DNA from 2 places in the Serratia sp. NA_112.1 genome. Region 1 is predicted to be linked to the other one. Evidence: predicted binding sites of a transcription regulator. Region 1 holds the regulator's gene; the other holds the start of a gene.
What was found. The regulator PhoB, encoded in region 1, activates phosphate uptake and scavenging genes when phosphate is short. The targets are predictions, from matches to a motif close to CTGTCATAAAACTGNCNNAT.

Region 1 (14,840 bases):
AGCTTATGGCATCGAGCACCCAGAAGCAGGCGTTGCCTTGCGTGGTTCTTTCCTGATCGACAAAGACGGCGTGGTTCGTGCTCAGGTTGTTAACGACCTGCCAATCGGCCGTAACATCGACGAAATGATCCGTACCGTTGACGCGCTGCAATTCCACGAGCAACACGGCGAAGTGTGCCCGGCTCAGTGGGAAAAAGGCAAAGCAGGTATGGGCGCATCTCCGGATGGCGTGGCTAAATACCTGTCCGAGAACGCTTCCAAGCTGTAATTTCAGCCTGCAAGTGTATCAACCGGCCCTCATGGCCGGTTTTTTTTTGCCCTTTTTTAGGGCGCACCGCCCCCATTGTGTGCTTCATTTACTTGTTTCCGATCACATTTCCCCGGCTATTTTCCGCACAATCCATTAACTCTGGTTAGTATCAATAACGCTGGCCCGCTCTTTGCAGAGCAACCATGGCAAGCCAAACACAATAAGAAGGAAGGGAATAACTATGTTTTTACAAAAATGGAGCAATCCGCTGACCTTGGCGGCGCTGCTGGTCAGCAGCAACCTGTATGCCGCCTCCAATCCGGCGGTCGAAGCCAAAAACGGCATGGTAGTGACATCGCAACATCTGGCCTCGCAGGTCGGCGTGGATATCCTGAAACTGGGCGGCAATGCCATCGATGCAGCAGTAGCCGTGGGTTATGCGCAGGCGGTGGTCAACCCGTGCTGCGGTAACATCGGCGGTGGCGGCTTTATGACGGTGCACCTGGCCGATGGCACCGACACCTTTATCAACTTCCGCGAAACCGCGCCGGCAGCGGCCAGCGCCAATATGTATCTGGATGCCACAGGCAACGTGAAGAAAGGTGCCAGCCTGTACGGCTATTTGGCCGCAGGGGTACCGGGTACCGTGCTGGGCATGGAAACTGCGCGCAAGAAATACGGCAAACTGAGCCGCGAGCAGGTGATGGAGCCGGCGATCAAACTGGCGCGTGAGGGCTTTGTGCTGACCCGTGCCGATACCGATATTCTCGATACCACCGTCGCACGCTTTAAACAGGATGCGGAATCCGCGCGGATTTTCCTGCGCCCTGACGGCACGCCGTTACAGCCGGGCGATCGCCTGGTGCAAAGCGATCTGGCCAATACGTTGGAGGCCATCGCCAAAGACGGCTCAGATGCCTTCTATAAAGGCAAAATTCCGCAGGCAGTCGAGGCAGCAGCCAAACAGGGTGGCGGAATTCTGACGGCGGCCGACTTCGCCAACTACAAAGTTACCGAAACCCCGCCGATTACCTGCAGCTATCGCGGCTATAAATTTGTTTCTGCTCCCCCTCCCAGCTCCGGTGGCGTCACGCTGTGCGAAATCCTTAACGTGGTCGAAGGCTACGACCTGAAAAGCATGGGCTTTAACTCGGCGGCGGCCATCCACACCATGACCGAAGCCATGCGCCACGCCTATGTGGACCGTAATACCTACCTCGGCGACCCGGAGTTCATCAAGAATCCGATCGACAGGCTGGTCAGTAAGAGTTATGCCGAAGAAATCCGCAAGAAAATCGTCGCTGACAAAGCTACACCGTCGGAAAACGTACAGCCCGGCATGGAACCCCACGAGAAGCCGGAAACCACCCATTACTCGATTGTCGATCATGATGGCAACGCCGTCTCTACCACCTATACCGTTAACGGCCGCTTTGGCGCGGTGGTGATCGCACCGGGCACCGGCTTCTTCCTCAACGATGAAATGGATGACTTCACCGTCAAGGTCGGGGAGAAAAACCTCTATGGCCTGGTGCAGGGTACCGCTAACAGCATTGCCCCCGGTAAGCGCCCACTATCGTCGATGAGCCCGACACTGGTGACCAAGGACAATAAAATCTTTATGGTTCTCGGCTCGCCGGGCGGATCGCGCATCATCACTATCACGCTGCAGACTGCACTGAACGTGATCGACCACGGTATGGCACCGCAGGAAGCCGTCGATGCGCCGCGTATCCATCATCAATGGTTGCCAGATGAGGTTTATTACGAACAACGCGGAGTTTCTGCCGATACGCTGAAAATTCTCAGCGGCATGGGTTACAAGATGGTCGAGCAAACGCCGTGGGGTGCCGCTGAATTGATCCTGGTCGGTCTGCCAAGCGCGGTCGGCGTCAGCCCTGCCAACTCAGGTAATGACTCCGCGGTTTCCGGCAAGGTGCGTGAAGGCTACCTGTACGGCGCCAACGACGTTCGTCGTCCGGCCGGCTCTGCCGTAGGCTATTGATCTGACTGGGCGTGTGAACGCCCACTAACCCAGTAAGGGGCCGGTATTCCGGCCCCTTTACCGAACTAACCGGCTCGTCGCCACAGAGTCACTGATTCCTCGCCTAATTGCAGCGAGACAGCATTCTGCCCGTCATGCAACTCGCCATCCCCTTCCAACCGTTGCCATTGGCCTGCAGCCAGCAGCGGACTGTGCGGCAAAGTCACTGTGCCACTGCCCCCGCGCTGTAACGCCACCAGCACCTGCTCCTGTTGATAGACACGTACAAACACAAACGTCTCACTTTGTGCGTACAACACCTGACAACCGCCACGGCGCAGCGCCAGACTCTGTTTACGCAGTGCCGCCATACGCTGGCACAGGGCCAACAGGCTCTGGTCCCACTGGTTTTCGTCCCACGGGAAAGGCTTGCGGCAGAACGGGTCGTTGGCACCATCCAGGCCAATCTCATCGCCATAATACAGGCAGGGCACGCCGATCCAGCTCATCAGCCACACCGCCGCCATGCGCATCCGCGCCTGATTGCCCTGTAATAGCGTCAGAAAACGTGCAGTGTCATGGCTGTCTAGCTGATTGAACTGAATCAACTGACGACCATGCGGCAGCCCGGCCCGGTAGTCATCCATCCACTGGGCACAGCCCGCCGCGTCCATTTGTACCGGGTGGTGCGCCACGTCCAGCCCAGCGAGGAACCCCCGCACCGGCAGGGCAAAACCCATATAGTTCATCGCGGCATCTTCCACACCGGCATGCAGCCAGCGGCGCGCATCGCCAAAATGTTCCCCCAGCACGTAAGCCCGCGGATTTTCCTGTTTAACCGCCTGATAAATACCCGCCAGATGCTGCAAGTTACCGTTAGCCCCGCCGTTCTCACCCAGCATATGCACCACGTCCAGCCGCCAGCCATCAATGCTATACGGCGGCCGCAGCCAATAACGCACCACGCTACCGTCGCCGCGATAAATCGCCTCGGCCACCTGCGGCTCGGCGAAATTGAGCTTCGGCAGGCTTGCATTGCCCTTCCAGTCGAGCGCCCGACCATCGGGGTAGAAATTAAACCAGCCGCGATAGGGAGAATCAGGGTGATGGCAAGCGCCGTTCTCACCTTGCTGATGGCGGTCAAACCACGGATGCGAATCCCCGGTATGGTTAAACACCCCGTCCAGCACCAGTTTCATCCCAACCTTGTGAGTGCTCACTCGCAAACGCTGCAGGGCGGCGTTACCACCGAGGTAGGGATCGACCTGGTAATAGTCTTCGGTATCGTATTTATGCACGCTCGGCGCGGTGAAAATCGGGTTTAAATACAGCGCCGTCACCCCCAGCTTGTGTAAATAAGACAGCTTTTGGCTGATGCCATCCAGGTCACCACCATAGAAGGTCGACGCGGCATGCCGGTCTTCCAGCGGATGTTGCCAATCCTGACGCACCACATCACAACCGGCTGCATGATGACGATAACTGCCGCTCTGAATGCCGTGTTCTCCCCCACTACTGGCAAAACGATCGGGGAAAATTTGATAAAAGATCTGATCCGCCACCCAGGCCGGGCTGCTATCGGGCACGTCGACCGCAAACTGTGTCAACTGCCCCGGCGGTGTCACTGACCAGCCCTGGGGGCCGAACCATTGCTGACGATCGGCCCAAACCAGTTTGAAACAGTAACGACGGGTTGGCTCACCTTCATTGAGCGTCAAACTGGCCTGATAGCGGTGAAAACCTTCCACCTGCTGAGTTTTCATGATCAACAGCCATTCTTCATTATCAGGTTCGGCGCGTAAAAATACCCGTTCGGGCAAATCATCACCCTGTAACCACAGCGTGATATCCAAGCGCTGCCCCTTCTTCACCACGAAGGGTGGGGCCGGTTGATGCCAGGCGTTAAGCATGACTTTCCTCCTGCTGTACAAAACGAAATCGACGACGTTATTCAATGCCACGAACAATGCCACGTTGAGTGCCAGTCCCCCTCCTCTCTTGCCGGTTAACTCGGGGAGGAGTCGGGGGGTGGAGATAGTCGGTCAGCGGCAACCCTATGTAAAAAAGGGTAAAAAGACGCACATTACGCCCCGCAGCCATTAGGCTAACGTGTTTAGAATCTATCGGATATTTTTTGCACATTTTTAAAGGAGCGGCAATGCAACAACAGATAACCCTGTGGCTGGAGAAGTTCGGGCTGGAATTTAGTGGGGTAATGTCTCTGCTGATGGTGCTGGGGCTGATCGTCCTGATTTCGGTGGCAATCCATCTGGTGCTGCACCGCGTGGTGCTGAAGGCGATCCAGCGCCGTGGCCAGCAATCGCAGCGCGTCTGGCAGCAGGCAATCACCCAGTACAAACTGTTTCAGCGTATGGCGTTGTTATTACAGGGGGTGATCATTAATCTGCAGGCGGTGCTGTGGTTACACGCCGGTGGCCAGACGCAGGCGGTTATCGTCACCGCCGCCCAGGTGTGGATCATGGGCTTCACTCTGCTGTCGTTGTTTTCCCTGCTCGATACGCTGTTGGCGATGCTACGCCAAAGCCCGATTTCAAACCAGTTGCCGTTGCGCGGTATTTTCCAGGGGCTCAAGCTGATAGCCGCCATTCTGATTGGCATCATGATCGTCTCCCTGCTGATGGGCAAGTCGCCATTGCTGCTGCTCAGCGGCCTGGGGGCGATGACCGCCGTGCTAATGTTGGTGTTTAAAGATCCGATCCTCGGTCTGGTGGCCGGTATTCAGCTTTCTGCCAACGATATGCTGACCATCGGCGACTGGCTGGAGATGCCGAAGTACGGCGCGGACGGCGCAGTCACCGACATCGGCCTGACCACGGTAAAAGTGCGTAACTGGGATAATACCGTCACCACCATTCCAACCTACGCGCTGATTTCCGACTCCTTTAAAAACTGGCGTTCCATGTCGGAATCCGGCGGACGCCGCATCAAGCGTAGTATCAATATCGATACCACCAGCGTCCATTTCCTGTCGGATGAAGAGCAACAGCGGCTGAACCGCAATCCGCTGCTGCAACGTTATCTGAACGATAAAACACAGGAGTTGAGTCAACATAACCAGCAGATTGCCGGCGATCTCAGTTCCCCACTCAACGGACGACGCCTGACCAATCTGGGTACGCTACGCGCGTATCTGGTGGCGTACCTGCGCGCCCACCCAAATATTCACCAGAATATGACGCTGATGGTGCGTCAGTTGGCCCCGCTGCCAGAAGGATTGCCGTTGGAAATTTATGCCTTCACCAACACCACAGTCTGGGCGGAATACGAAAGTATTCAATCGGATATTTTTGACCATATTCTGGCGGTGATTAACGAATTCGACCTGCGGGTACATCAAACGCCAACCGGCAACGACATGCGCAGCATGCTCAGCCAAATGCGGTAAACGGCAGAGATTTCCTGACGCAAGCTGACGTAACTGTTTCCGCCTGAAATGACTCTCAACCCAGGAGCAACGGATGTCTCAGTCCGCTTTTCTTTCAGCATAAAAACAGCGTTAATGCATTGATTGATTCCCGCTGAAGGAAAAGAGGATTGCTGAAACCACTACGCCACCGGCTGTTTAGCTTGTTGGCCGCCCTGATGTTTATTGGCTGCTTGCACAACGCCTCGCTGGACGAAAGCCGTATGAGCCAAACCTTGCAGCCGGCACTCAGTACCCTAAGCCGTAACATGCAGGATATCAGCGAGATGCTGGCACGCGCGGCAGGCGACGAGAATGAAGAACGCCTCAGCGACAGCAGCCCGCGCATTGAGGCTCGCGCCTCCGGCGACGATGAACCCGAGGAAAATCGATAAAAAAACACCGGCGCATGGCCGGTGTTTTCATTTTCAGTCCTGCTGCTGCACCAGCGCTGCCAGTTTCTTCTGGTGGTTGAGCTTGAAGTAGTACCCCGCCAAGAGCACCACTACCCAGACCAGACCGGCATACAGCGATACGCGGGTGGTTGGGAAGTAGCCAATCAGACCGATGATAAACACCAGGAAGATGATCGCCACCACCGAGGTAAATACGCCGCCGCGCAGCGGGAAGGTCAGGTTTTTCACCTGCTCTTTACTCAGGCTACGACGGAAGGCAATCTGCGAGAACAGGATCATGATCCACACCCACACGGTGGCAAAGGTCGCCAGGGAGGCAATCACCAGGAACACGTTTTCCGGCATGATGTAGTTGAGATACACCGCCAGCAACAGCGCCAGCATCATCACCACCACCGTAACCCACGGAATACCGCGTTTGGAGACCTTGCTGAATATCTTCGGCGCATGGCCCTGTTCAGCCATGCCGTGCAGCATGCGGCCAACGCCAAACACATCGCTGTTAATCGCTGACAGCGACGCGGTGATCACCACAAAATTAAGGATCCCTGCCGCCACGGTAATGCCCATGTGCTGGAAGGTCAGCACGAACGGGCTGCCATTAGTCCCCACCTGGTTCCATGGGTAAATCGACATAATGACGAACAGCGTACCGACGTAGAACACCAGAATACGCCACGGCACCGAGTTGATGGCCTTGGGAATCGAGCTTTTCGGATCTTTGGCTTCACCGGCGGTGATACCGATAATTTCGATGCCGCCGTAGGCAAACATCACCAACTGCAACGACAAGATCATGCCAATAAAGCCGTTACTGAAGAAGCCGCCGTTAGACCACAGGTTATGGATACCGGTAGGCTGCCCGCCGTTGCCAATCCCCCAGATGATGATACCGATACCGGCAGCAATCATGATGATAATGGTGGCCACTTTAAAGAACGAGAACCAAAACTCCAGCTCACCGAATACCTTCACGCTCATCAGGTTGATGGCACCAATCACCAGCACCACGCTCAGCACCCAAATCCAATGCGGCACCTCTGGAAACCAAATCCCCATATAGATACCGAACGCCGTTACGTCGGCAATCGCAACGATCAGGATTTCAAAACAGTAAGTCCAGCCAGTGATATATCCGGCCATCGGGCCAAGATAGTCCTGCGCATAACGTGAAAACGAGCTGGCCTGCGGGTTGTTGACCGACATCTCGCCCAGCGCGCGCATGATGATAAAGGCGACAATACCGCCAATCAGGTAGGCCAGCAGAACGCTCGGGCCGGCCATTTTAATGGCGTCCGCCGAACCGTAGAACAGACCGGTGCCGATAGCCGAGCCCAGCGCCATAAAGCGAATGTGGCGCGTACTGAGGCCGCGTTTCAGCTTATTGGCCGCAGGAGCGGCGGGTGACTGTTGTTGCATGAAGATAACCCGTGTTTTTTAAACGTAAAAAAGCCACGGACAAGTCCGTGGCCCAAAATTTAGCCGGGGAATTAGGAGTGCGCGGTCACTTCAGAACGCGAACAAACCCGGTCATAAATTGCGACCAGCACCAGCATCAGCAGCGACGGCGGCAACCATGCCAGTCCCTGAACCGCCAATGGCAGGTGATTGGTCCAATCCGGCAGGAAATGCTGGAAGGTAGACGCTTTCACCGCGTCAAGGATACCAAACAACAGGCTGACTAACATCACCGGCGCGATGATACGCGGTGCGCTGTTCCACCAGCGCTGAGTGAAACTCAGCACCACCAGCACGATACATGGCGGATAAATCGCGGTCAGTACCGGGATAGAGATCTGGATCAGATGGCTCAGGCCCAGGTTGGAAACCAGCATCGAGAACAGGCCCAAAATGAACACCAGCGTCTTGTAAGAGAACGGCAGGTATTGGGCAAAGAACTCAGCACAGGCGCAGGTCAGGCCAACCGCAGTCACCATACAGGCGATAAAGATCAGCGCCGCCAGGAAGAAGCTACCCAGACCGCCGAAAGTATTCTGTACGTAGGCATGCAGGATCACCGCACCATTAGTGGCATCCGGCACCAGCACGCCACTACCGGAACCCAGCTTGAACAGGCTCAGGTAAACCAGCGTCAGACCGACACCGGCGATCAGGCCCGCCAGAATGGTGTAACGCGTCAGTAATTTGGCATCCTTCACACCACGGGAACGCGCGGCGTTAACGATGACAATGCCGAAGACCAGTGCGCCCAGCGTATCCATGGTCAGATAGCCGTTAACGAAGCCGCTAGAGAATGGAACGTTCTGATAAACCTCGGTCGCCGGAATTGGCGTGCCCGCAGGCCAGGCCAGCGCGGCAATACCCAGCGCGCCCAGCGCAACAATTTTCAGCGGTGCCAGTACGTGGCCGACGGTATCGAGCAAGCGGCCCGGATACAAAGAGATGCCGATCACCAGCGCGAAATATACCAGGCTGTAAATAAACAGCGGCATGGCGCCATCACCGGTCAGCGGTGCAATACCCACTTCAAAGGAGACGGTCGCGGTACGCGGGGTAGCGAATAGCGGGCCGACGGCCAGATAGCAGACGGTCGCCAGCAGCAGACCGGCGCGACGTCCAATTGGCGTACTCAGGGCGTCAATGCCGCCACCGACACGAGCCAGCGCGATCACCGTCATCACCGGTAGACCGACCGCAGTGATCAGGAAGCCGATAGCTGCAGTCCAGACGTGCTCACCGGACTGTAAACCGACCATCGGCGGGAAAATGATGTTCCCGGCGCCGACGAATAAGGCAAAGGTCATAAAACCCAATGCGATAATATCTTTTGACGTTAAACGATGACTCATATGATGTCGTGTTGCCTGTTCAAATGAAAAAAAGTGCCCAATAGGTGGTAGCGTGATGCACCACCCGGTTGCCGGCTTGCCATTTCATCGCGAGACCAATAAGAGCAGAAAACGCATAACGTCCGGCGTTTTGTCCTTATTCGAAAGTGACCACTCATGATGATGGGCAGAGTTTTAGGAGTTATAAATGGAGGTTTAGTCCGACAACGAGGGCTAAGTTAAACGTTTATAGCGTTGTAAGGCAAGACGCATGACAAAAAGCAGAGTTATAGACCAGATAATCTTCCCACACCAGTCGATCATAGTGGCTATCAATAAATATACAATACATGATTTGTATCATTTTTGAGCAACGCATTCACAAAACGTGAATCCTATGGTTAACCACCGCGCGAAAACGCCAATAAACAGCCAGTTTTCGCGCGGTCTGAACGAATTTTTCGCTACTACCAAACCTGCCGGACGATATTCACCACGCTTTGCAGTTTATTCCACTGCTGTGATTCACTCAGGCTGTTGCCCTCTTCGGTCGAGGCAAAACCGCACTGGGTGCTGAGGCAAAGTTGGCTATGGTCGACAAACTGCGCGGCCTCCTCAAGACGCTGTTTCACCTGTTCAGGAGCGTCAATTTCGCCTCGTTGAAACTGTTGACGAGCAGTTTTCAGCGCTGCGGGGCGCAACAGACTGCCGACAACGTCAGCGTGAAAGCGTGGTTGCAATCGCACATATTATGACTCCCGGTAAGCAGGTAAAAGATCGGGCCTTTACCACAGTAATTGACAGTTTGAATTATTACGCCAGGCCATTATGGACATCCAGACTTCTAAATGGATAGAAGGTATCCTGTCATAGCGACTGCCGGGCAGTAATAGAAGAATTTTCATCGGTAGCGATGAGAAATTCATGTTGAGGGCAAATCAACGCCCCGAGGGAAATTTATTGCAGACCTAACGCCTGACGGGTTTTCTGCAAAGTAGCAGCAGGCAGCGGCAGATAGCCGTCATGGTTCACCAGGTTTTGCCCGGTGTCGGAAAGCACGCGATCGAGAAATGCGGCGGTCAGCGGCTCCAACGGCTGGTTGGGCGCTTTGTTAATGTAAATATACAGGTAGCGCGACAATGGATAGCTACCGTTGCGCACGTTGACGTCGTTGGGGACAACATAATTCTCGCCGGACTCGGCCAGCGGCAACAGCCGCACACCGCTGGCGCGAAAGCCAATGCTGGCGTAACCGATACTGTTCAGCGAACCGGCCACCGCCTGCACCACCGAGGCAGAACCGGGCAGTTCATTGACCCGTGGCATAAAGTCTCCGCCACACAGCGCACGCAGTTTGAAATAGCCATAGGTGCCGGATGCCGAATTACGCCCAAAGCGTTGCAGCGCACGCTGCTGCCAATCGCCTTTCAGCCCCAATTCCCCCCAACGCGTCACCGGCTGGTTTTCACCACAGCGCAGGGTAGCGGAGAAAATTCGGTCAAGCTGCTGCAAATTAAGACCGCGTAGCGGGTTGTCCTGATGGACCAACACCACCAGCGCATCGACGGCGACCGGCACTGCCAGCGGCGCATAGCCATAGCGGTGTTCGAATGCCGACACTTCCGCCGCCTTCATCGGCCGACTCATCGGCCCCAATTGCGCGGCCCCCGCAGCCAAAGCGGTCGGCGCAGTTGAAGAGCCTGCGGCCTGGATCTGCAAATTAACGTTGGGATAATGCTGGCTGAAGTCTTGTGCCCATAGCGCCATCAGGTTCGCCAGCGTATCGGAGCCGACGCTCGACAGGTTGCCGGACAGCATACCATCCGGCTGCGCTAACGCGCCACGGCTCGCCAGCAGCGCCAGGCAAAGCAACAGCCCTCGGATCATTCGGATCATACCAGCCTCTCGCGCGTTAATTTTTCACCGCATTCTCTGACAAAGCTGCGGGAACAATCAACCGGTTAGGCAAGGTAAAGATGAATCGGGTGCCAATGCCCTGCTCACTGAGGATCTCCAGCCGCGCGTCATGGTGGCTGAGCGCATGCTTGACGATCGCCAGCCCCAACCCACTGCCGCCAGTCTGGCGTGAACGGGCTTTGTCGACACGATAGAAACGTTCGGTCAGGCGCGGAATATGCTCGGCGGCGATGCCCGGCCCATTATCACTGACCTGGAACTGCGCACCGTTTGGCGTCTGTTGCCAGCTCACCTCAATATTGGTGCCCTTTGGCGTGTGATTGACGGCATTGTACACCAGGTTTGATACCGCGCTGCGCAGTTGGTCATCGTTGCCGAACACCTTGAGCTGTTCGTTCACCCGGAAGCTAATCTCATGGTTGCCGCTGCTCAGCGACTGCGCTTCGCGTTGCAACACCCGCAACATCAGCGGGATATCTACCCGTTCGTTCATATCGACGTTAGGTGCCGCCTCAATGCGCGATAGCGTCAGCAGCTGTTTGACCAGCCCATCCATACGCCGGGTCTGCTCTTGCATGGTGCCCAGCGCTTTGCCGCGCAGCGAGCCATCCAACTCTTCGTCGCTCATCATCTCCAGATAGCCCTGCAACACCGTGAGCGGGGTACGCAGCTCGTGGCTGACGTTGGCGAAGAAGTTACGTCGCGCGCCTTCCAGCTGGCGCATTTGGGTGACATCACGCGCTACCATCAGTAATTGCCCTTCGGAATAAGGCATCACGCGGAATTCGACGTAGTGCTCATTGTTCAACTGCAACGTCAACGGACGGGAAAACTCCTGCTGTTGCAGATAATGACTGAACTCCGGATAACGCAGCAGGTTAAGGATGTGCTGACCATTGTCTTCCGGCCAGCGGAAGCCCAGCAGGTGCTGCGCCAAACCGTTACACCAGAAGATATTGCCTTCGACGGTGGTCATCACTACCGCATCGGGCAGCGATTCCGCGCCGCTGCGGAAGCGTTTGATCAACAGCGCCAGCTCACGCCGCCGACGGCGATTACGCTGCTGCATCTGATACAGGCCGTAAAACAGCGGTTCCCAGCTCCAGCGCCCGGGTGGCGGCGTCATGCTGCGGTCAACCCACAGCCAGTGGGAAAGTTTGAGTTGGTTGTAGAAATTCCATGCCAGCGCCGCCAGCACGGCGGCCAGTAGCAACCAAGGCAGATAACCGAAAATCAGCCCCAGCAGTAAGGCAGGCAAGCAGAAAAGGGCCAGCTCCAGGGCCAGCCTCTTCCAGGATAGACGTTCTAGCACGGCATATTCTCCAGCGCGTCGCGATCAATAACGCGTTGAGAATCGGTAGCCGGTGCCCCGAACGGTTTGAACCATTTTGTCATGACCACTGGTCTCTAACGCCTTACGGAGCCGACGGATATGCACGTCAACGGTGCGGTCTTCCACATAAACGTTAGTGCCCCAGACGTGATTAAGCAACTGTTCGCGGCTATAAACACGCTCTGGATGAGTCATAAAGAAGTGCAGCAATTTGAACTCGGTCGGCCCCATATCCAGCGCCTGCTCGTTGGCCATCACCCGGTGTGAGGAAGGATCCAGGCTCAGCCCTTGCATTTCAATCACTTCTTCCACCGCCATCGGTGAAATGCGGCGCATTACCGCCTTGATGCGCGCCACCAGCTCCTTCGGCGAGAAAGGTTTAGTGATGTAATCATCCGCCCCAACTTCCAGGCCACGGACACGGTCTTCTTCTTCACCGCGAGCGGTCAGCATCATCACCGGAATATCGCGGGTCATAGCTTCACGCTTCATATGTTTAATAAACTGAATGCCGGAACCTCCGGGTAACATCCAGTCGAGCAACACTAAATCAGGGAACGGCTCAGACAGGCGCGTCACTGCGCTGTCATAATCCTCAGCTTCCAACGGTTGGTAACCATTCTGTTCCAACACAAAGCACACCATCTCACGGATCGGCGCTTCGTCTTCCACCACCAGTATGCGTCTTGCCATCGTCAATCCTGCCAATGTGTTAGCGATCACAGTTGATTGCGGGCGCCATTATGCGTCAGTTTTGTGACAGATTTATGAAATAAATAGCCTTGAAAAAACCTGCCTGTTACAGGCAGTAAGCATAGCGATTATTTCTAATCACGCAGAAACATCATATTCCCTTTATAATCCCCGCCATTACCCTATCGCCCCGGGAGTGTCATGCGCCTGATCCACACCTCTGACTGGCATCTTGGCCAGTTTTTTTTCACCAAAAGCCGCGCCGCCGAACATCAGGCTTTTCTGCGCTGGCTGATTGAGCAAATCGAGCAACAGCAGGTGGATGCGCTGATCGTCGCCGGGGACCTGTTCGATACTGGTTCGCCGCCAAGTTATGCCCGCGAGCTGTATAACCGTTTCGTGGTGGAACTGCAGCGCACCGGTTGCCAGTTGGTGGTGCTGGGCGGCAACCACGACTCCGTGGCAACCTTGAATGAGTCGCGTGAATTGCTTTCCTGCCTGAATACCACCGTGATTGCCAACGCGCAGAGCGAAACCGAACAACAAATTCTGGTGTTGAATCAGCGCGACGGTCAGCCGGGTGCGGTGCTGTGTGCCATCCCTTTCCTGCGCCCACGCGATCTGCTCTCCAGCCGCGCCGGCGAGTCCGGAGTGCAAAAACAGCAGGCGCTGCAAGAGGCTATCGCCGACCATTATCAAAAGCTGTATCAGGCGGCCTGTACACGTCGTGATTCACTGGGCTTGCCACTGCCGATTATTGCCACCGGCCATCTGACCACCGTGGGCGTCACCACCTCCGATTCGGTACGCGATATCTACATTGGCACGCTGGACGCCTTCCCCGCGCAGGCCTTTCCGCCGGCTGACTACATCGCACTGGGTCATATTCACCGCGCGCAGAACGTCGCTAAATCCGAGCATATTCGCTACAGCGGCTCGCCGATCCCTCTCAGTTTTGACGAATTGGGCAAAGCCAAAAGCGTATTTATGGTGGATTTCAGCGCGGACGCTCTGCAACAGATCACTGCGCTGGAGATCCCCAGCTTCCAACCGATGCAGCTTATCAAAGGTGATTTGGCACAGATCGAGCAACAATTGCAGCAGTTCGCCGATTATCAAGGCGAATTCCCGGTGTGGCTGGACATTGAAGTGGCAACACAGGACTACCTTAGCGACATTCAGCGCCGCATCCAGTTACTGGCCGATCAACTGCCGGTAGAAGTGGTGCTGTTGCGCCGCAGCAAAGAACAGCGACGTCAGGCCATTGAACAGCAGGACAAGGAAACGCTCAACGAACTGAGCGTCAACGAGGTGTTCGAGCGGCGGCTGGCGCAGGAGCCTGAAATGGCCGAACAACGTCGGCAACGAATGAGCCAAATGTTCCAGCAGGTGGTCGAGTCCGTGCGGCACAACGACCAGGAGCCGAGCCAATGAAAATCCTCAGCCTGAGGTTAAAAAACCTCAATTCCCTGCAGGGCGAATGGAAAATCGACTTTACTGCCGAACCCTTTGCCAGCAATGGGTTATTCGCCATCACCGGACCCACCGGCGCAGGAAAAACCACCCTGCTGGATGCTATCTGCCTGGCGCTGTATCACCAGACGCCGCGGCTAAACGTCACGCCGAGTCAGAACGAGCTGATGACGCGCCACACCGCCGAATCGCTGGCTGAGGTCGAATTTGAAGTCAAAGGGGTCGGCTACCGCGCCTTCTGGAGCCAGCGCCGTGCCAAAAATGCCCCAGACGGTAACCTGCAGGCACCGAAAGTGGAGCTGGCGCTGCGTGAAGACGGAAAAATCCTGGCGGACAAGGTACGCGACAAGCTGGATATGACCGCCGCAATCACCGGGTTAGACTTCGGCCGCTTCACCAAATCGATGATGTTATCCCAGGGGCAGTTCGCCGCCTTCCTCAATGCCGATGCCAATGACCGTGCCGAACTGCTGGAAGAGCTGACCGGCACCGAGATCTACGGCCAGCTTTCCGAACGGGTTTTCGAACAGCATAAGCAGGCCAAGGCCGATTTGGATGCGC
Region 2 (14,840 bases), on a different contig from region 1:
AGGGCCAGACCGAACTGGCAGAGCGCTATCTGCAACTGAGCGCCGATCGCGGGTTATGGTATTACTACAATCTGCTGGAGGATGACGCCTTCAACAACATCCAACACGGCAGTACCTACCAGTCGATTCTGGCGGTAACCAAAGCCCGTTACCTGCAACATGCTCATTGGTTCGAAGGCAAAGCCAGCTATGCCATTCCGAACGGCACACCGCCGCCCGGAGGCTGGCCAACGGTGGTGTACCTGCACGCCTATGGCAAAAGCGCCGGTATCACACCGGAAGAACGCCTGTTTTTTAGTGAGATCGGCGTCGCCTATATAGAGCTCAACGGCACCCAGATGCTGTCGGAAAACAGCTTCCGCTGGTCAAATTACAGTGACGAAAGCACCCAGAGCGCGATTCAGCGAACCCTGCTGTCATCCACCGAAGAATTAAAGCTCAATCCGCAGAAAATCTACCTTGCCGCCCGCGGACAGGGGGCGCTGCATGCCGCCAATCTGTTAGCCAAATACCCGCAACTTTATGCCGGCGCACTGCTGATTGCCCCCAATGGCGGGATCAAGCAGGCACGGCAATCGCTGGCGACCCATAAGCGGCTGGTAGTGGCCTACTACGAACGGCAAAACTTCAGCGATCAAGCACTGGCAATGCACTTTGCCAATCTGTTCAGCAAGAATAATCAGGTAGAGGCTTTGCATTTTGCCCAAGGCGAGAGCCCCGATGGCGGCTGGCAGGCACGTTTTAAACGGCCCTTGCAGTGGGTGTTGCATCAGGTGCCCGACGCAACGCCGGGCGCCTGATATGACTACGCGCATTGGCTTGCAGGCTCTGAGAAAGTTGATTATTAGGGAGAGCGTGCCGAAGAGGTCGTAGCAGCTTCAGCTGCCGGAGCGCCCATCGGTGCGCTAGGCCCGAGTATCTCAGGCTAAAAGCAAACCCAGGGCCGACATTTGTCGGCCCTCAGACTGATGACAAACCTCATTCCTGCCCAGAGCGAGTCGAGGCCGATAAATAAAAATCAGGAAAATCAATTTATTGATTTTCGGCTGCTCACCACAAAGCAGGAAAAACCACGCTTTTTCCTGCTTTGTCAGCAACCTAAGGGCCGACATTTGTCGGCCCTATTCGCATTAATGACCGTCTACAAAGACAATCTTCAGCACAAACAGCACCGCAACCACCACCACGCATGGGCTGATTTCACGCCAGCGGCCGGTACCCAACTTCATTACACAGTAAGAAATAAAGCCGAGCGCGATACCTTCGGTAATTGAGAAGCTGAACGGCATCATCACCGCCGTCACAAACGCCGGTACGGCTTCGGTCAGGTCATCCCACGTCACCCGCGCCAGGCTGGATGTCATCAGCACGCCCACGTAGATCAACGCACCGGCAGCGGCATAAGCCGGCACCATGCCCGCCAATGGCGACAGGAAAATCACCAACAGGAACAGAATACCGGTAACCACCGCGGTCAGACCGGTACGGCCGCCGACGGAAACCCCGGCGGAGCTTTCAATGTAGGCGGTTACAGAAGAGGTGCCGACAAACGAACCGGCCACCGAACTGATGCTGTCCACGTACAGCGCTTGCTTCATACGCGGGAACTTGCCCTTATCGTCGGTCAAACCCGCCTTGTCGGTCACGCCAATCAAAGTGCCGGAGGAGTCAAACAGATTCACCAGCATAAAGGAGAAAATCACCCCTGCCAGGCCAATGTTCAGCGCACCCGCCAAATCAACCTGACCCACCACCGAGGTAATGTTCGGAGGCATGGAGAACACGCCGCCGTATTTCACATCGCCCAGCGCCCAGCCGATCAGGGTAGTTACCACGATGGAAACCAACACCGCCGCATGGAAATTACGTGACGACAGTACGGCAATAATAAAGAAGCCCAGCGCGCCCAACAGCACGTTGTGTGAGGTCAGGCTACCTATGGTCACCAGCGTATCCGGGTTAGCCACCACGATGCCGGCATTTTTCAGCCCCATCATGCCGATAAACAGGCCGATACCGCTGGTGATCCCCACCCGCAGGCTCATGGGTATATTGGCAATCATCCAGTAGCGGACGCGGAAAATAGTCAGCAGTAACAAACCGACCGCGCCCCAGAAGATGGCTCCCATGCCGACCTGCCATGAAATACCCATTGCGCCCACCACCACAAAGGCGAAGAACGCATTGAGGCCCATAGCCGGTGCCAGCGCCACCGGCAGATTCGCCAGCAGGCCCATAAAAATACTGCCGAAAGCGGCAATCAGGCAGGTGGTTACGAACACCGCCTGCGTATCCATGCCCGCCGCACCCAGAATTTGGGGGTTAACGAACACGATATACACCATGGTCAAAAAGGTAGTAATACCGGCAATCGTTTCCGTACGCACCGTGGTGCCATGTTGCTTGAGTTTAAACACACGCCCAAGCAAGCCTTGCTCAACGTCAAGGCCAGTGACTTGTTTGTTCATTTTCAGAAATTCCGAAGAAGGGAATGGACCGTCGCCGGCTATCCTATACCCAAAATAATTGGAGTCGCATCACGGCGGCAAGAACGCGAATCCCCAAGAACTTACTCAAGTAAGTGACTGGGGTGAGCGTTCGCAGCCAACACAGATGCGGTTTCAAGTATGCCGGGTATATAACAAAAAGTCAGGGTTTTGATGCTGATCACAGGTTTTTTTCGCCGTCTTTACGGCTATAAACCCCAACAGGTTGTATTTACTGAGATTGATCGGCAATCGGTGATTCTGGGGTCGCAATCCGGCCTGATGCGGTTAAAGTGGCATTATCACGCATAATCTAAGGACACGGCCCCTGATGAACCAAATTGACTGTATTTTGTTTGATTGCGACGGCACGCTGGTGGACAGCGAAGTTCTTTGTAGCAAAGCCTATGTGCACATGTTTGCCCACTATGGCATTCACCTTTCGCTGGACGAGGTATTCCGGAAATACAAAGGGGTAAAGCTGTACGAGATTATCGAACAGGTTAATGCGGAGCACGGCGCCGCCTTGCCGAAGGAAGAACTGGAGCCTCTATACCGTCAGGAAGTGGCCCGACTGTTTGACCGCGAACTGCAGCAGATTGCCGGTGCGCGCGAACTGCTGGCGCAGGTGACAGTACCAATATGTACTGTGTCTAACGGCCCGGTCAGCAAAATGCAGCACTCGCTCGGCCTGACCGACATGTTGCACTATTTTGATGATCGGTTGTTCAGCGGCTATGACATTCAGCGCTGGAAACCGGACCCGGCGATCATGTTTCACGCCGCCGAAAAAATGCAGGTTGCCGTGGAGCGTTGCATTCTGGTGGACGACTCCGCTGCCGGTGCTCAGGCAGGGATTGCCGCCGGGATCCCGGTATTTTACTTCTGCGCCGATCCGCATAACAAGCCGATCGACCATCCGCTGGTCACCGCATTCGACGATTTGGCGCAATTACCTGCGCTGTGGCGTGAACGCGGCTGGCAGTTAACTAACTAGCCGGCAACGGCGGTTTATTGCGCCACCAGCGCCATGAGCGTTTCAACTCCCGGGTCTGCGGGCTAAAGCGGCAGTTGACCGCATTGGCCAGCAGATCCAGTGCCAGACAAAACACAAAGTACACCAGCGCGATAAACAGGAAGACTTCCATCGGGTACACCATGCTGCGGTTGTTGACCTGGGTCGCCAGAAACGTCAGTTCGCCAACCCCGACGATATAGGCCAGGGAAGTGTCCTTGATCAGCGAAATCCACTGGTTGATAAACGAAGGCACCATCATCCGCAACGCCTGCGGCAACACGATCATCCGTAGCGTTTGCCAACGGGTCAATCCCAGAGACAAACCCGCCTGCCACTGGCCTGGGCCGATGGCGATAATCCCCGCCTTCACCGCATGCGCCAGATAGGCCGAGGCGATCAGCGCCAATGCGCAAACTACGGTGGTGATTTCCGGAATATCCACACCAAAAACGATAGGCAGCAGGAAATAGGTCCAGAAAATCAGCATGATCACCGGGATGGCGCGGAAAAAACCCAGCAGCATGGCCAGTAACCCGGCTGCCACGCCACGCGACATCGCCAGGGCCACCCCCAGCAAGGTGCCGATAATGGCCGAAACCACGCCGGCCATCAGGCTGATCGCCAACGTCAGCGCTGCGCCCCCCAGCGGCCCGTCCGGCCAGGTTCCCCACAGCAGATAACCCAGGTTGTCGTAGATGACGCTGAAATCCATATTAATGTCCTCTCAGCGGTTTACGTTGCTGTCGCCACATACCCCAACCTTCCAACAGGGCAATGATGGCGATGTACAGCACCGTCGCCACGCCAAACGCCTGGAAGGTTCGCAGCGTCTCGGTTTCCACCTGACGCGAAGCATAAGACAGTTCGGCAACGCCGATAGCCATGGTCAGCGAGGAGTTTTTTATCACGTTCATATACTGGCCCAGCAGCGGCGGCATGGCGATTTTCAGCGCCTGCGGCAGCACCACATAGCGCATCGCCTGCCAGCCGGTTAATCCCAGCGCGTTGGCCGCATATTTTTGCCCGTTAGCGACACCACGGATGCCGGAACGGATCTCTTCGGCGATAAAGGCACTGGAGTACAGCGTCAGGCCGAAAAAGCCGGCGAGAAATTCAAACGACGGCCACTCAAGCGGACCGATTTGATGCGAAGTGTTGAGCCACTGCATGGCGGCAGAAGGCAGGATCTGCCCGGCGGCGAAATACCAAAAGAACAACTGCACCAGCAACGGCGTATTGCGAAACAACGAGCTATACCCCACCGCCAGCCAGCGCAGTGTCCACAGGCGGCTGTCACGCATCGCGGTCAGTAAAAATCCCAACAGCGTGGCGGCCAGGCTCGCACAGGCGGAAAGCCACAGCGTCAGCAGGAAGCCCCGCCATAGCCAGCTCAGATACTCCGGCGCCAGCAGCCAATCCAGGTTCATGGTCAATCCTTGTCTTGCAAAATGCGTCAGGGGCGCAGCAAGCTACGCCCCTCCATACAGATTTCAGCCCCACAGAAATCAGGCCTTCGGCTGTTGATCCAAAGGCGCGATTTTGAAGTCGCCGCGTGGCTGTGCGGTTTTGGTTTCCGGGCCAAACCAACGATCGTAGATCTTCGCCGCTTCACCGTCTTTTTCCAGCTTGATCAAAGTGTCGTTAACATTGGCGGTCAGGCGGTCTTCACCCTTGGGAATACCCACCCCCTGATACTCTTTGGTAATGCTGAACGGCGATATTTCGAAATCTGCCTTTTGCGCCGCCGGCAGGTTGCCGAGCAGGCCCACCAGCTTGGCATCATCCTGGGTGATCGCCTGTACGTTGCCGTTGCGCAGTGCTACGAACGCCAGCGGAGTGTCGTCGTAAGAGATCACTTTGGCCGTCGGGTAATGTTCACGCAGGGTAATCTCCTGCACCGTGCCTTTGTCCGCACCGATGCGCAGTTTTTTGATATCTTCCGGGGTTTTCAGCACGCCTTTATGGGCGATAAATTTCTGGCCGGTAGCGAAGTACGGCACGCTGAAGTTCACTTCCTTGGTGCGCTCGTCAGTAATGGTGAAGTTGGCGGCGATCAAATCGACCTTTTTCGCTACCAGCAAAGGAATACGGTTGGCCGGGTTAGTGGCACGCAGCTCCACCTTCACCCCCAGCGCCTTACCGATCGCATCGGCCACATCAACGTCATAGCCCACCAGTTTTTTGCTTTGCGGATCGATATAACCGAACGGAGGATTGCTGTCGAACACCGCGATACGCACTACGCCGGCTTTCTTGATGTCGTCGAGTTTGTCCGCATGCGCAGCACCGGTGGCGAGGCTGGTCAGGCTGGCTAACAAAGTTAAGGCCAAAACGCGATGTTTCATGAGTTGCTCCTAAGGGGTTGATGTCCTGCTGGCTGCTACGCTAGCAAGACCCGCTTAGGTCAGGAAATAATATAAAAAGCTATATTTATAACCTTTTTATCTTTGAGGATTTTAAACAGCATAAAGGCGCAGTTTTCTGCGCCTTTTAAGAGGTAACTCGAGGGGATATTACTCTTTTTTCTCGTCTTTACCGTCGGAGGACAACAGCTTTTCCAGCGCATCGCCACCAATATGACGGAAGTCCTGACCTTTCACGAAGTAGAAGATAAATTCGCAGATGTTCTGGCAACGGTCACCGATACGCTCGATTGAACGGGCGCAGAACAACGCAGTCAGCACGCTGGGAATGGTGCGCGTGTCTTCCATCATGTAAGTCATCAACTGACGCACGATGCCTTCATACTCCTGATCGACCTTTCTGTCTTCGCGATAAATTCGGATCGCCTCATCCAGATCCATACGCGCGAAGGCGTCCAGCACGTCATGCAGCATCTGCACGGTGTGGCGGCCCAACGACTCCAGGCTCACCAACAGTGGCTGATGCTGGTGCGAGAACTTTTCCAACGCGGTACGGCAAATCTTATCCGCCACGTCGCCGATACGTTCCAGCTCGGAGATGGTTTTAATGATCGCCATCACCAGGCGCAGGTCGCTGGCGGTCGGCTGGCGTTTGGCGATGATCCGCACGCAGGCTTCGTCGATCGCCACTTCCATCATATTGACCTTGGCATCGCCTTCGATCACCCGCTTGGCCAACTCACCGTCCTGGTTATGCATCGCAGTAATGGCGTCGGTTAGTTGCTGCTCCACCAGCCCGCCCATGGTCAGCACCTGGGTGCGGATGTGCTCAAGTTCTGCGTTGAACTGGCCGGAAATGTGTTTATTTAAATTCAGGTTATCCATGATGCATCCTATCAACCATAACGGCCAGTGATGTAGTCTTCGGTCTGTTTTTTCTGTGGCGCGGTGAACAGGGTATCAGTATCACTGAACTCGATCAGTTCGCCCAGATACATAAAAGCCGTGGAGTCAGAGCAACGTGCGGCCTGTTGCATGTTGTGGGTTACGATCACCACGGTGTAGTCAGACTTCAGTTCGCTGATCAACTCTTCAATTTTACCGGTGGAAATCGGATCCAGCGCCGAGCAAGGCTCATCGAGCAATAAGACGTCCGGACGAATAGCGATACCGCGGGCGATACACAGGCGCTGCTGCTGGCCGCCGGACAGGCTGTAACCGCTCTGGTGCAGCTTGTCCTTGGTTTCGTTCCACAATGCCGCCTTGGTCAGAGCCCACTGCACGCGCTCATCCATGTCGGCACGCGACAGCTTTTCAAACAGACGTACACCGAAGGCGATATTGTCGTAAATCGACATAGGGAATGGCGTCGGCTTCTGGAACACCATGCCGACCTTGGCACGCAGCAGGGCGATATCCGAGTTGTCGGTCAGAATGTTCTGCCCATCCAGCAGAATGCCGCCTTCTGCACGCTGCTCAGGGTACAACTGATACATCTTGTTGAAAGTGCGCAGCAGCGTTGATTTGCCACAACCGGATGGGCCGATAAACGCGGTGACCTTGTTCTTGGCGATATCCAGCGTGATATTTTTCAGCGCATGGAATTTGCCATAGTAGAAGTTCAGATCGCGTACCTGAATTTTGCTGCTGGAAGCGTCGTTAACCATACTCATCAAGACTTCTCTCTTTTCATCAGCGCCGCCTGGGCCGCGCTCAAAATTTTATGAATGCTTTTGCTTGGCGAAAACTACGCGCGCCAAGATATTCAGTACCAGTACACACAGGGTAATCAACAGCACCCCGGCCCAGGCCAGCTCTTGCCATTCGGCGAACGGGCTCATGGCGAATTTGAAAATGGTCACCGGCAGGTTGGCGATCGGCTGCATCAGGTCGGTGCTCCAGAACTGATTAGACAGCGAGGTAAACAGCAGCGGTGCGGTTTCCCCGGCGATACGCGCAATTGCCAGCAGCACGCCGGTGATAATGCCGGAGACCGAGGCTTTCAGCGTGATGGCGGAAATCATGCGCCATTTCGGCGTACCCAGCGCGTAAGCAGCTTCACGCAGCGTATCCGGCACCAGTTTCAGCATGTTTTCAGTCGTTCGAATCACGATTGGCACCTGTAACAGCGCCAGTGCGATGATCCCGGCCCAACCGGAGAAATGCTGCATCTTCGCCACCACAATGGTGTAGACGAACAGGCCCACGACAATCGACGGTGCTGATAACAGGATGTCGTTAATAAAGCGGATGACTTCCGCCAGCCAGGATTTACGGCCGTATTCCGCCAGGTAAATGCCGGCCATAATGCCCAGCGGCGTACCAAACACCGTAGCCCACATGATCAACAGCCCGCTACCAGCGATGGCGTTAGCCAGGCCGCCACCCGCGGTGTTCGGCGGCGGGGTCATTTCGGTGAACAGCGCCAGCGACATGCCGTCGATGCCTTTGGTCACGGTGGAAAACAGGATCCACACCAGCCAGAACAGGCCAAACACCATGGTCGCCATCGACAAGAACAGTGCCAGACGGTTTTTCTGACGGCGCCAGGCCTGCATTTTGCGACGGCTTTCCAACAGCGCCAGGTTGTTTTGCATTTCCATAGTCGCCACGTTAGCGTCCCTCCTTCTTGGCCAGACGCATCACCATCAACTTCGACAGCGCCAGGACGATAAAGGTGATAACAAACAGGATCAGGCCCAGCTCCATCAACGCTGCGGTGTGAACCCCAGACTCCGCTTCGGCGAATTCGTTGGCCAGCGCAGAGGTAATACTGTTGCCCGGCATATACAGTGAAGCGCTGTCGAGCTGGTAGGTGTTACCGATGATAAAGGTCACCGCCATGGTTTCCCCCAGCGCGCGGCCCAACCCCAGCATCACACCACCAATCACGCCATTTTTGGTAAACGGCAGCACGATACGCCAGATCACTTCCCAGGTGGTGCAGCCAATGCCATAGGCCGACTCTTTCATCATCACCGGGGTCTGTTCGAACACATCGCGCATCACGGCGGCGATGTAAGGAATAATCATAATCGCCAGGATCACCCCGGCAGCCAGAATACCGATACCGAATGCCGGGCCAGAGAACAGCTCACCGACAATCGGAATGCCGGACAGCACATCGCCAACCGGAGTCTGGAAATATTCGGCAAACAGCGGAGCAAACACGAACAGGCCCCACATGCCGTAAACGATACTTGGGATTGCCGCCAGCAGCTCAATGGCGATACCCAGTGGGCGTCGCAGCCAGTTTGGTGCCAACTCGGTCAGGAACAGGGCAATACCAAAGCTGACGGGTACGGCGATAATCAGTGCGATCAGCGAGGTCACTACGGTGCCGTAGATGGGCACCAGCGCACCGAACTGTTCGGCAGGCGCGTCCCACTCTTTGGTCCACAGGAAGGAGAAACCGAATTTCTGGATGCTCGGCCAGGAGGCGAAGACCAGCGAAACAATAATGCCGCCCAGCAACAATAAGGTAATCAGCGCTGCCAGTTTAACCAGCGCGCTGAAGATGACGTCACCATTTTTACTCGGTGCTTTCATGGTCGGCTTGTACTCAGCCATAGATCACTCTCTGTTTTAACCCTGGCAGGCCTAACATGAGTCAGGCCCTGAAAAACTGAGTGGGGCGCGCCGAATCACGCGCCCCTGCGTTGTTAGTACAGCGCTTTACCAGAACTGTCTTTTACGTTGGTTTTCCATGCTGCACGCACCTGCTCGATCACTTCTTTCGGCAGAGTGGCGTAATCCAGGTCATTAGCCTGCTTGGCGCCAGTTTTGTACGCCCAGTCAAAGAACTTCAGCACTTCGGTACCCTGAGCCGGGTTTTTCTGCTCTTTGTGCACCAGGATGAAGGTGGTAGAAGTGATTGGCCAGGCGTTATCACCTTTCTGGTCAGTCAGGTCCTGTGCGAAGGTCTTGCTCCAGTCCACGCCTTTAGCCGCGTTGCTGAAGCTCTCTTCAGTCGGACTGACCGGCTTGCCATCGGCAGAAATCAGCTTGGTGTAAGCTAGGTTGTTCTGCTTGGCGTAAGCGTATTCCACGTAGCCGATAGAGCCTGGCAGACGTTGTACGAAGGCTGCGATGCCGTCGTTACCCTTGCCGCCCAAACCGGTTGGCCAGTTAACGGTAGAGCCTGCGCCGATTTTCTCTTTCCACTGCGCGTTGGCTTTAGACAGGTAGCTGGTGAACACGAACGAGGTGCCTGAACCATCAGCACGACGGACAACGGCAATGTTCTGATCCGGCAGCTTAACGCCAGGGTTGAGCTTGGTGATCGCCGGGTCGTTCCATTTCTTCACGTTACCCAGATAGATATCGCCCAGAGTTTTACCGTCCAGGGTCAGCTCACCGGATTTGATGCCCGGGATGTTAACTGCCAGCACCACACCACCGATCACGGTAGGGAACTGGAACAGGCCATCAGCAGCCAGTTTTTCTTCAGTCAACGGCGCATCAGAAGCACCAAAGTCAACGGTGTTGGCGATGATTTGCTTCACGCCACCAGATGAGCCGATGCCCTGATAGTTAACTTTGTTGCCGGTTTCTTTCTGATAAGAATCTGCCCACTTGGCATAAACCGGAGCGGGGAATGTCGCACCTGCACCGGTCAGGCTAGCAGCAGCGAACGCGGACACGGCGGTCAGGGAGAAAGTCGCTGCCACAATACTGGCGACGGTGGTACGCATCAGTTTCATAATCCCTCCTAATGGGATATTCAAAAATCGACTTCAAGTCGTTTTCATCAGAGTAAGTATTGCTGCAGGAGGGAAAATAGGACAGTTTGGTGACAGTAAAATGTACGAAATGTGACAGTTATATTACAAAAAACCAAAAGTGCAATTAACATCTTGATTAGGCTATTATTTCACCTGAAACATTCTGTTATACCTCATCCAGGCAAAGGGACTGCATATGAAAAAAATACTTATCTTGTCAACGGTTAGCCTTTATTTTCTGGCTATGGCCAACGCCACGGCGGCGGATGGATTACAGCGCAGCAAGCAATCGAGTGGCAGTACCGATAACATCCTTCTTTGGAGCCATTACGACCAAGGTTACATTATTTCTAATTATGAGCTCAGAGATTTAGACGGATTCAAAGAACAATTAAGGCTTCAGGAACAGACCATCAAGAAACTGCAAGACAAGCTGAGCGATATGGAACGCGAGAATCGAAATCAAAACAGCGAGATCGACAATCTGAAACGTAAGTTACAAGGGCAAGACAATGCCCAAAGCGAAATCAGCGATCTGAAACGCTCGGTACAAGAGCTGCATAACAAGATTAAATGATAAAAAAGCCGGCGCTCAGGCCGGCTTTTCGAACATAACAGCGAGTTACTCTACCGTGACAGATTTCGCCAGGTTGCGCGGCTGGTCAACGTCTGTGCCTTTGATCAGTGCCACGTGGTAGGACAGCAGCTGCAACGGCACGGTGTAGAAGATCGGAGCCACGATTTCTTCGACGTGCGGCAACGGGATGATAGTCATGCCTTCGCTGCTGACGAAACCCGCATCCTGATCGGCGAACACGTACAACTGGCCACCGCGCGCGCGCACTTCTTCAATGTTGGACTTCAGCTTTTCCAACAGTTCATTGTTCGGCGCCACCACGATCACCGGCATATCGGCATCGATCAACGCCAGCGGACCATGCTTTAGCTCACCAGCCGCATAGGCCTCTGCGTGAATATAGGAGATCTCTTTGAGCTTCAGTGCACCTTCCATAGCGATCGGGTACTGATCGCCACGGCCGAGGAACAACGCGTGATGCTTGTCGGAGAAGCCTTCCGCCAACGCTTCAATGTTTTTGTCCAGCGACAGCATCTGTTCGATACGCGCCGGCAGCGCCTGCAGGCCGTGCACGATTTCATGCTCCACGCTTTCCGCCATGCCTTTCAGACGACCCAAACGTGCCACCAGCATCAACAGCACCGCAAGCTGGGTAGTAAACGCCTTGGTGGAAGCAACACCAATTTCGGTGCCGGCTTTGGTCATCAGAGCCAGATCGGATTCACGAACCAATGAAGAACCGGCCACGTTACACACGGCTAGTGAACCGAGGTAACCCAGCTCCTTCGATAGGCGCAGTGCCGCCAGCGTATCGGCAGTTTCACCGGACTGCGACAACGTTATGATCAGACTGCCCGGACGCACGGCAGATTTGCGATAGCGGAATTCTGACGCGATTTCCACGTCGCAAGGCACGCCGGCCAGCGATTCGAACCAATAGCGGGCAACCATGCCGGAGTGGTAAGAAGTCCCACAGGCAATGATTTGCACGTGCTGTACCTTCGCCAACAGTTCGTCAGCACGCGGACCCAGCTCGCTCAGGTTGATTTGGCCATGGCTGAAACGCCCTTCCAAGGTGTTCTTCAACGCGAGTGGCTGTTCGTAGATCTCTTTTTGCATGTAGTGGCGGTAAGCGCCTTTGTCACCGGCGTCGTACTGCACCTGAGATTCGATTTCAGGACGCTCAACGGCGTTGCCCTGTTTATCGAAAATGTTGACGGTGCGGCGAGTCATCTCCACCACATCACCTTCTTCCAGGAAGATAAAACGACGGGTTACCGGCAGCAGTGCCAGTTGATCGGAAGCCAGGAAGTTTTCACCCACGCCACGGCCGATAACCAATGGGCTGCCGGAGCGTGCTGCCACCAGCACGCTTGGGTCACGGCTGTCCATCACCACAGTGCCGTATGCACCACGCAACTGAGGGATCACGCGCTGAACCACTTCCAGTAAGGTGCCCCCCTGACGCTGTTCCCAATGCACCAGGTGAGCAATCACCTCGGTATCGGTTTCAGAGCTGAAGTGATAACCGCGTTCGATCAGCAGTTCACGCAGCGGCTCGTGGTTTTCGATGATGCCGTTATGCACCACCGTAATGTAATCAGAAACATGCGGGTGCGCGTTAGCTTCGGTAGGTTCACCGTGCGTTGCCCAGCGGGTGTGAGCAATACCGGTGCCCCCATGCAATTCATGTTGTTCAGCGGCTTCGGCCAGTTTATTGACTTTGCCGACGCGACGTAAACGGCTGACGTTACCTTCAGCATCCACCACCGCCAAACCGGCTGAGTCGTAGCCACGGTATTCAAGACGGCGTAACCCTTCCAACAGAATCTCTGCAATATCACGTTGCGCTACTGCGCCTACAATTCCACACATCAGTTGTATTCCTAATTAAACGCCTTTCGGGGCGCTTTCGATGTCTTGACCTGATTTTGCCGGTTTTTACCGTGCAGCCCCGAGCCTGTAGATAGTGGGGCTTATCCTCTTCATCTTTCGAGCTGCTGCGTTGTTGGCTGCGAGTGCTTATCCCAGTCACTTAGTGAACTAAGCTCCAGGGAATTCACACTCTTGCCGCCTAGCAGCAACTCGAAATCTATTGAGGACTTTTATGTTTTGTATTGGGCTCGTGAATGGAGCCCAACGCAAAACACACTATGACTTCTTTTTCACCGGACGTTGCCAGCCCTGGATATGCACCTGCTTGACGCGGCTCAGTACCAGTTCATCTTCACCGATATCACGGGTTACCGTAGTGCCGGCGGCAATGGTAGAACCTTTGCCGACAGACACTGGCGCCACCAGCTGGGTGTCGGAACCGACAAACACGCCGTCGCCGATAATGGTTTTATGCTTATTGGCACCATCATAGTTACAGGTGATGGTACCGGCACCGATATTCACATCGTCGCCAATCTCGGCATCACCCAGGTAGCTCAGATGACCCGCTTTAGAGCCTTTGCCCAAACGCGCCTTTTTCATTTCGACGAAGTTACCAACATGGGCGCCCACCGCCAGCTCGGCACCTGGACGCAAGCGGGCAAAGGGACCCACGGTGCATTCCGCAGCCAGCACGGCATCTTCCAGCACGCTGTACGGGCTGATTTCGCAGTCATCGCCGATCACGCAGTTTTTCAACACGCAGCCAGCACCGATTTTCACCCGATCCCCGAGCTTGACCGTGCCTTCAATAATGACGTTGGCATCAATAGAGATGTCGCGGCCGTGCACAAGTTCCCCGCGCAGGTCAAAACGCGCCGGATCCAGCAGCATTACGCCGGCCAACAGTAATTTTTCAGACTGTTCTGCCTGATAGATACGCTCAAGCCGCGACAGTTGCAGGCGGTTATTCACGCCTTCCACTTCACTCAGGCGTGATGGATGCACGGCTTCAATTTTCTTGCCGTCGGCATGGGCCAGCGCAATGATATCAGTGATGTAGAATTCACCCTGCGCGTTGTCGTTGTTCAACATCCCCAGCCAGCGCTTGAGATCGCGGCCGTTGGCCACCAGAATACCGGTGTTGATTTCATTGATTTGGCGCTGGGCCTCGCTGGCATCTTTATGCTCAACAATCCCCACCACCTGGTCGTTCTCACGCACGATACGACCGTAACCACTCGGGTCAGCCAGCTTCACCGTCAGCAGACCAATACCGCCCAGGGGCTTCGCGGCCATCAGACGCTGCAAAGTATCGACAGAAATCAGCGGGACGTCGCCGTACAGCATCAGCACGTCTTCATCATCGGCAAAATGCGGGGCAGCCTGCTGCATGGCATGGCCGGTACCCAATTGCTCGGCCTGCAGCACCCAGTTCAGTGCACCATCGGTCAGGGTATTTTTCAGCAAGTCACCGCCATGGCCGTACACCAGATGGACGTTTTTCGCGCCCAGTTTCATCGCGGCATCAATGACGTGCTGCACCATCGGCTTGCCGGCCAACGGATGTAACACCTTGGGAAGATCGGAATACATGCGTGTTCCCTTGCCCGCGGCGAGGATCACCACACTCATTGCGCTGTTCGACATAAGCAACCTGATAACTCCATTTTAATAGACGAAAGTAGAACCCTTTAGTGACGATATTACTACATATTTCTCTGCACGAACCCAGCTCAGGCCTTGGGGCACTAGGCATGCCGAAGTTAACGATCCAGTAACCCGACGGTGGGGATA

Region 2: a site for PhoB is predicted at 10,647-10,666, ahead of pstS (phosphate ABC transporter substrate-binding protein PstS). Genes of this name have one in related genera too.

The regions. Positions count from the first base shown of each region.
Region 1 is NZ_JBQZFO010000001.1:131,209-146,048, reverse strand. It holds gene ACUTQ5_RS00745 (peroxiredoxin C) at 1-268, shown strand, start outside; gene ggt (gamma-glutamyltransferase) at 492-2,255, shown strand; gene malZ (maltodextrin glucosidase) at 2,321-4,144, opposite strand; gene ACUTQ5_RS00730 (mechanosensitive ion channel family protein) at 4,393-5,640, shown strand; gene ACUTQ5_RS00725 (hypothetical protein) at 5,790-6,053, shown strand; gene proY (proline-specific permease ProY) at 6,087-7,493, opposite strand; gene brnQ (branched-chain amino acid transport system II carrier protein) at 7,565-8,884, opposite strand; partial or broken gene ACUTQ5_RS00710 (5-methyltetrahydropteroyltriglutamate--homocysteine S-methyltransferase) at 9,331-9,519, opposite strand; gene ACUTQ5_RS00705 (PstS family phosphate ABC transporter substrate-binding protein) at 9,821-10,759, opposite strand; gene phoR (phosphate regulon sensor histidine kinase PhoR) at 10,776-12,092, opposite strand; gene phoB (phosphate response regulator transcription factor PhoB) at 12,117-12,806, opposite strand; gene sbcD (exonuclease subunit SbcD) at 13,008-14,240, shown strand; gene sbcC (exonuclease subunit SbcC) at 14,237-14,840, shown strand, end outside.
Region 2 is NZ_JBQZFO010000013.1:26,443-41,282, reverse strand. It holds gene ACUTQ5_RS19655 (hypothetical protein) at 1-800, shown strand, start outside; gene ACUTQ5_RS19650 (NCS2 family permease) at 1,131-2,468, opposite strand; gene yieH (6-phosphogluconate phosphatase) at 2,818-3,483, shown strand; gene ACUTQ5_RS19640 (amino acid ABC transporter permease) at 3,476-4,216, opposite strand; gene ACUTQ5_RS19635 (amino acid ABC transporter permease) at 4,218-4,931, opposite strand; gene ACUTQ5_RS19630 (ABC transporter substrate-binding protein) at 5,010-5,849, opposite strand; gene phoU (phosphate signaling complex protein PhoU) at 6,018-6,752, opposite strand; gene pstB (phosphate ABC transporter ATP-binding protein PstB) at 6,764-7,540, opposite strand; gene pstA (phosphate ABC transporter permease PstA) at 7,589-8,479, opposite strand; gene pstC (phosphate ABC transporter permease PstC) at 8,481-9,437, opposite strand; gene pstS (phosphate ABC transporter substrate-binding protein PstS) at 9,530-10,570, opposite strand; gene ACUTQ5_RS19600 (hypothetical protein) at 10,788-11,168, shown strand; gene glmS (glutamine--fructose-6-phosphate transaminase (isomerizing)) at 11,214-13,043, opposite strand; gene glmU (bifunctional UDP-N-acetylglucosamine diphosphorylase/glucosamine-1-phosphate N-acetyltransferase GlmU) at 13,320-14,693, opposite strand.